2 linked regions of the Gimesia benthica genome follow. The protein of the gene in region 1 interacts with the protein of each later gene in a pairwise test. Links are inferred from orthologs where the notes say so. Each region holds a gene or a part of one and is shown in the gene's direction. Other genes may lie near its edges.

Region 1 (4,426 bases):
ATGGCGGGCACGCTGGTGGCGTGCAGGACCGGCCATTTGCGTGTTCGACTTTGACCGGCGGGGATTCGTTCAGTCCGATGTGTATCTGTACTGACGATAATGTCCAAATCAGGAGCTGGGGGCAGCGGTGGCGGACCAGCCTGGTATTTTTCTTCATCGGGACTGTTCTGCATGTGCAGTCTCCACAGGGGGTTAGGTGTCGTTATGCACTTGGTCTTGCTCTGTGAACTATACGAAATTCGTTGATTTTAGCCAGACGTAGATATTACAAATCCCCCAGACTTGGCACATTGGTTGCAATTCTGTATGACCAATCCTTTCTTTTATTCGAAGTAAACCGCTGGTCAGAAGGCGAGACCGCCATTGACCATATTTTTCAAAATAAATAAACTTCGGAAAGAGAAGAACTTACAAAAATTAAATGTCTTCTGGACCGTCGACGGTAGGAGACCTCGCTCTATTTACGTCGGGCGGGGTGATAATGGGCTCCCTGCCAGTATGACAGTGAGCCCTGACTGCCCGGAAGCAGCAATCGTCTAAATTTTAGAGAATTCGAGTTCGGGTTACATAATGGAATTCCTTGACAAACTGGGTGAGTGGCTGACAACAGTTACGGCATGGTTAGAGCGGTTTCTGACAGGATTGTTTGGCTCTTCTAATGAGCGACAGATCCGCAAACTGGGCTTCGTGCGTGACAAAGACGGCAAAGATGAAATCACTCCCGGTTCCATGCTGGCAGAAATAGACAGCTTCGAACCGGAGCTGATGAAACTGACCGATGAGGAACTGAAACAAACCGCCGACAGATTAAGAGCAAGGCTGGCTGCGGGTGAAACGCTGGACGATATTCTGACCTATGCCTTCGCTGCGGTGCGTGAATCGGCCCGTCGGAATTTGAATATGCGTCACTATCCGGTGCAGATGATTGGTGGTTATTTCCTGCACAAAGGGACGATTGCGGAAATGGTCACCGGAGAAGGTAAGACGCTGGTTTCCTCCCTGCCTGCATTCCTCAACGCACTTTCCGGCAAAGTGCATATCGTCACCGTGAACGATTACCTGGCACTCCGTGATATGGAGTGGATGGGACCAATTCATATCGCTCTGGGACTGACCGTTGGTGCGATTCAGTCGAGGATGGGACCCGAGGAGCGGCAGAAGCACTATGCCTGCGACATCACCTACGGGACGAATAACGAATTTGGTTTCGATTATCTGCGCGACAACATGAAGCCGGTCAAAGAGCTGCAAGTGCAGGGGCCGCTCAATTTTGCTGTCGTGGACGAAATCGATAACATTCTGATCGACGAAGCCCGTACGCCTCTGATTATTTCAGGTCCCGCCCAGGATGATGTTACCAAGTATTCACGGGCAAATTCCGTTGCGTTGAAACTGAAGGTCGGTGAAGACTTTGAAGTCAAAGAAAAAGAACATACCTGTCACCTGACCGACGCTGGTGTGAAACATGCCGAGGAACTGGCAGGTGTAGAAAGCTTCTATACAGCAGGTAATATGGAGTGGCCGCACCTGATCGACAATTCACTCAAGGCACATCATCTCTACAAACGTGATGTGAATTATGTAGTGCAGCAGGGCGAAGTCATCATCGTGGACGATAACACCGGGCGTCTGATGCCTGGTCGTCAATGGGGCGATGGTCTGCATCAGGCAGTCGAAGCCAAAGAAGGGGTTAAAATCAAGGAAGAGTCACAGACTCTGGCCACAATTACCCTGCAGAACTTCTTCAAGCTGTATGACAAGCTGGCCGGGATGACCGGTACTGCGATGACCGAAGCAGAAGAGTTCTGGAAAATCTATAAGCTGGATGTGGTCACGATCCCAACGAACCGTCCGATGCAGAGAATTAACCATCCGGATGTGATCTACCAGACGGAAAAAGAAAAATGGAATGCGATCGCTGATGAAGTTCGCGAGGTCCATGCGACAGGGCGACCAATCCTGGTCGGTACTGTGTCTATTGAGCAGTCTGAAATTGTCAGCCATCGTTTGAGTAAATACGGTATCCCCCACAATGTGCTTAACGCCAAGAATCATGAGCGTGAAGCAGAAATCATTGCACAAGCTGGTCGAAAAGGTGCCGTGACGATTGCCACCAACATGGCCGGTCGTGGTACTGACATCATCCTGGGGGGAAGTGCCGAGCATCTCGCCTGGGAAGAACTGAGCCAGAAATACGACTCCCGAATTGAGATCCCTAAGGCAGAATGGGACTCCAAGGTCAAGGAAATCGAAAAACGGGAAGGGATGGATGTCGAAGGCGAAGAAGTGATGCAACTGGGCGGATTACATGTGATCGGCTCTGAGCGACATGATTCCCGACGTATCGATCTCCAGCTCCGCGGTCGTTCCGGACGTCAGGGGGACCCGGGTTCCAGCCGGTTCTTCCTCTCACTGGAAGACAAACTGATGCGTGTGTTTGCCGGTGAATGGGTGAAAAACATTCTGGCACGTCTGGGCATGGAAGAGGGTGAGGCCATCGAAAGCGGGATGGTTTCCAAGCGAATCGAAGGCGCCCAGAAAAAAGTAGAAGAACGGCATTTTGAGCAACGAAAACACCTGCTCGAATACGACGAAGTGATGGACGAACAACGTAAGAACGTCTATGGCTATCGTCAGCGGATTCTGGATGGGTGTAACTGCCGTGAGCTGATTATTGAAATGATCCAGCGGCAGGTTGATGAAGAAACTGATCGGCTGCTCGACAGCAGTTATCGCTGGGATACGATTGCAGCCTGGTCAACTCAGGAAGCCCATATCGAGGTGGACGCCTCCGACGTCAGGGATATGACCTACGACCAGCTGGTCAGCTTCCTCAAAGACGAAGCTGCCTCACAGGCTGATGACCTGATCGCCGAACAGATCAGTGAAAATCTACCGGAAGAATATGAAGATGACTGGAACTGGCAGGCACTCACGAAATGGGCGAATGCTCATTATGGTCTGAATCTGAATGATCGTGAGCTGAAGAAAATCGGTCGCGATGGGCTGCATCAGTTCCTTTACGATCATGCCTTGAAGGCAATCGAACGAATCGATTTTACTCCGCTGGAAAACTTTCTGGATGAAGACTGGGGGATTCGTTCCCTGTCAGGGTACCTGAATTATCAGTTCGGCCTGGAAGTCGATCCCCAGGAGTTTAAAAATCTGAGTGTTACGGAATCGAAAACGAAGATTCTGGAGAAAGTGAAAGAGCTTTACCACGAAAAAGAAGTGACCTTCCCGGTCACCGTGGGCATGTACAACTTCCTGGGGAATCAGCAACCCGGGAACGAAGCCAACAGCCGCGTGGGACTGGTGAAATGGGCCAATTCCCGTTTCCATTCCGATCTGGATCTGGAAGCACTGAAGGGGAAGCAGGTCAGCGAAATCCAGAAGATTCTCTCCGCTGAAAGCGAAAAGGTCTTCGTCAATGGAGAGGCTTCTACCCGGATTGAGAAATATCTTTCCGAAGCCTATTCGGAAGACCTGCAGGTCATGGGAACACCAGCCGAACATAAGGAATCCACTCTTCAGGAACTCGCTACCTGGGCACAAAAAGAGCTGGAACTGGATGTGACTACAGAAGAGTTGGAGCCACTCTCCACAGATGAAGTCCGGACTCGTCTGTACCAGGCGTACAACAAGCGTTATCGGCCTGAATTAAGCCAGGCTGAGCGTTCTTTGATCCTGGAAGTTCTGGATACATCCTGGAAAGATCACCTGTATTACATGGACCATCTGCGGTCCGGGATTGGACTGGTGGGGTATGCTCAGAAAGATCCCAAGGTCGAATATCGACGCGAAGGGATGAAGGCCTTTGACGCAATGTGGGGACGCATTGGGCAGCAGGTCACATCTGCGATTTTCCGTCTGGAAAAGCAGAGTCCTGATTTCGTTGGGTCCTTGTGGCAGGTCACTTCAACGGTACATGAAGAGGTGACCGACGATTTTGAATATGATGATCCGACAGGCGAGCAGGATAATGCTCCCGAACCGGAACAGCGTTCGATTGAGCCCATTGTAAACGATCAGCCCAAAGTCGGTCGAAATGATCCCTGCCCCTGTGGGAGTGGGAAAAAATATAAGAAGTGTTGCGGCCAGGCCTGATCGGCTCCGGTTTCCAGCCTGTTAATTTCGTAAGGGGAATGGACTCCCGTGCGTTTGGTTTCGTATCTGTTGAACCTGGTTTACGGTCTGCTGCTGATCGCAGTCTCTCCCGTGTTGGCCTACCGTGCTCTGGTATTGAAGAAATATCGCTCAGGCTGGAGCCAGAAGTTTCTCGGTAAGCTACACGAACGTGAAGGGGATCGTCCCTGTTTCTGGTTCCATGCGGTCAGTGTAGGCGAAGTGCTGCAGCTTCCACCACTGCTGACAATTCTGCGTGAACAACATCCGGAACTGGAATTCGTGATCACGACGACTACCC
Region 2 (3,048 bases), 3.5 Mb from region 1 along the record:
GGTTCGCCTTTGGTTTTAACGGTCAGCTGGCCAACTACCAGGAACTCTGCAAGGAAATCCTGACCGAGTCCGACTTCCATCTGGCCCGGGAAACCGATACCGAAATTCTGATGCATTTGATTTCGCAGGAGCTTTCCAAAGAGAATCCTGCCGAGCTGTTCGACATGCTGACCACGCTCAGCAAACGTCTGGACGGTGCTTACAATATTGTCTTCCTGGATGCGTTGGGGAACATGTTCGTTTCCCGCGATCCGGTGGGACTGCGTCCGTTGTGCTATGCCTTTGATGGTTCGCTGTTCGCAGCTGCATCTGAAAGTGTGGCACTGGCCAACATGGGCTTCGAAGCCGAGCAGATCAAGAGCCTGGCCCCCGGTTGTGCGATTGTGATTCAGGATGGCGAACTGAAGATCCGCGAATATGCGAAGCCAACACAGAAGGCACACTGCTTCTTCGAATGGATCTACTTCGCGAATGTCTGCAGTACCCTGGACGACCAGAGTGTGTATATCACCCGTAAACGCCTGGGTGAAGAACTGGCCGAGCAGGAAACCGTGCCCATCGATGAAGACACCATCGTCGTACCTGTGCCGGACACCGCGAAAGCAGCCGCCGACAGTATGGCGTATACCCTGCGGGTGCCCTGTCTGGAAGGCTTGATCCGTAACCGTTACATCGGGCGAACCTTTATCGAAGGGGCCAACCGTAAAGACAAAGTACGGGCGAAATACACGCCGCTGCCAGAAGTTCTGGAAGGGAAGCGGGTACTGCTGGTGGAAGACACCATCGTCCGTTCGACCACAATGAAGGCATTGATCAGCCAGCTGAAGGAACGGGGCCGGGCCAAGGAAGTACACGTCCGCGTAGCCTGTCCACCGATCATTGCTCCCTGTTTTTACGGCATCGACATGTCGACGATCAACGAGCTGTTCGCCCCCAAATTCCTGAACGGTGGCGAAATGAGCCCCGAAGTGGAAGAAGCGATGGCCGAGGCGATTGGTGCCGATACGCTGAAGTATCTGCCCAAGGCTTCGATCGCGCGTGCCGTAGGTCTGCCCGGCAGTTCTCTCTGCCAGGCCTGTATCGATACGACTTACCCGACCGAGTCGGGTCGTCAGCTGTATCAGATCGCGGTAGAGAATTCGCTGAACGATAACGGCGAAGAAGCACACCGGACCTACGATGTGACTCTCTCCAGCAGTCCGGTTCGCTCCTGAGACGCCTTCTGATTTCGACAAAGGATGGTTTTGACTGATGTCTAACTCGCATGAGATCGAAATCCGGGTCCGTTATAACGAAACGGACGCCATGGGATTTCTGCATCATGGCAATTACTTCACGTACTTCGAAATGGGCCGCACCGAGCTCTTCCGTTCCCAGGGTGGTAACTACCGCGAGATGGAAGAGAAAGGCTACCTGCTGGTGGTGGCTAAGATCGAATGCAAATACCGGCTGCCGGCCCGCTACGATGATGTGCTGACGCTGCGAACGACCCTGGAAAAAGTGACCGGGGCCAAACTGGTACACAAGTACGAGCTGTTTCGCGATGGTCAAAGCGTGGCGGTGGCCCAATCGGTGATTGCGTGCGTGGACCGGGAAGGCAATATTCAGCGGATGCCCGCGGCTCTGGAGCAGTTGGGGACAGAGTGAGCTTTCGTCCGGAATCCAGTTTCTGAGTGTGGGTAAAGCTCACCTGTAGAACGATTGAGGTGGCTGCTTCGTTCTGGGTTGTACGCTTCCCCTGACAGTTTCCTGCTCGCTGCGCTCGGCTCGGATTACGTCCGAGCGCACACGTTAAGAGTGACTTCAGTCGACCTGTGCCTGGACTGCCTGCTGTTGTGTAGCGAATTTGGGTGGTTTGACGGCAGTCGCTTTGTCGTTGGGGGAATGGTTTTGACGACCTTCCAGGCGAGACCCAGTTTTTCGAGAACGAGGATTGCGCCGTAGGTCATGTCGAGTTCCCACCACTTGTGGCCGTTCTTTGCCATCCGCTGGTATTTGTGGTGATTGTTGTGCCAGCCTTCGCCGTAGGTCAGCAGAGCCACCCACCAGAGATTGCGGCTGTCGTCGGTGGTTTCATAGTTGCGATAGCCCCAGATGTGCGTGGCTGAGTTCACGAACCAGGTTGCGTGCAGGACGTAGAACAGACGCACGAACATGCCGTAGACGAGCAGGCTGAGGCCCAGTTCTGTACCGCCGGCCCAGTAGCCGATGCCGTAGAGGAGTGCGCCGAGACCCAGGTGCCAGTACAGGAAGGTTCGCTGCAGCAGACGCATGAACGGGTCTTTCAGCAGATCGGGGGCGAACCGCTGATGGGTCGCCTGAATTTCCTCTGCACTGTGAAAAGGAACGAGCCAGAGGATGTGACTCCACCAGCGACCATCGCGGGGCGAATGCGGATCGCCGGGCTGGTCGCTGTGCAGGTGATGTTTACGATGATTGGCGACCCACTGGATTGGAGGCCCTTGCCCTGCCAGCAAGCCGATCAATCCAATCAGCCGATTCATGAACGGATAGGTCTGGAAGCTGCCATGCGTGAGCAGACGATGATAGCCCAGGCAGATACCGATGCCGCCGGTGAGCCAGCCCAGGAACATACAGGTGAAGAGACCGGTCCAGGTGAAGCAGAACGGTGCTGCGAGGACGCCCAGATGAATGGCGACGACCCAACCGATATTCGCCCAGTCAGGTGTTGCATAACGGCCCGACTCAGGCATCTTAGCAGACGTGTTTTCAGGAACAAGAGGATCCGTTTCCGGAGGGGGCACGAGTGTCTGCTGGGAATTCATTCAATAAGACCGATGCTGTCAGAGTGTGGAGTACCAATAAAAAACCGGCCGATTCTAGGGGGATTGGGCAATCGTGTCTATAGTGATGGGGTTTGATGGGAGGAAATCACCCGCAGGGGGTAACGTCTGCTCAGTTTTTCTGTGATTCGTGCTGGTTTTGTGACGTTTTTGAGCAGGTTCTTTCTGTAATCGATGGGATTATTTCTCATGTGTGTCGTTCGTGAGGTTCGTGGCGGCTCCTGTCATGTCTGAGCTGATCAGG

The links.
Region 2: the proteins of secA (region 1) and F1728_RS17530 interact in binary tests that used the Escherichia coli proteins (3 or more experiments, as listed by UniProt). The link is inferred for Gimesia benthica from one-to-one orthologs.

Annotation. Positions count from the first base shown.
Region 1 is NZ_CP043930.1:998,205-1,002,630, reverse strand. What follows is about bases 202-4,307. They hold secA (preprotein translocase subunit SecA), read left to right. Parts: upstream 202-570; coding sequence 571-4,107; downstream 4,108-4,307. Other genes in these bases: F1728_RS04050 (3-deoxy-D-manno-octulosonic acid transferase), read left to right, coding at 4,156-4,307. Also shown: F1728_RS04060 (sulfite oxidase-like oxidoreductase), read right to left, coding at 1-173; more of F1728_RS04050, read left to right, coding at 4,308-4,426. UniProt on the Escherichia coli protein: Required for protein export, interacts with the SecYEG preprotein conducting channel.
Region 2 is NZ_CP043930.1:4,521,360-4,524,407, reverse strand. The notes cover bases 222-2,949. They hold F1728_RS17530 (acyl-CoA thioesterase), read left to right. Parts: upstream 222-1,251; coding sequence 1,252-1,647; downstream 1,648-2,949. Other genes in these bases: F1728_RS17525 (acyl-CoA desaturase), read right to left, coding at 1,773-2,786; F1728_RS17535 (amidophosphoribosyltransferase), read left to right, coding at 222-1,214. In the rest of the region: more of F1728_RS17535, read left to right, coding at 1-221.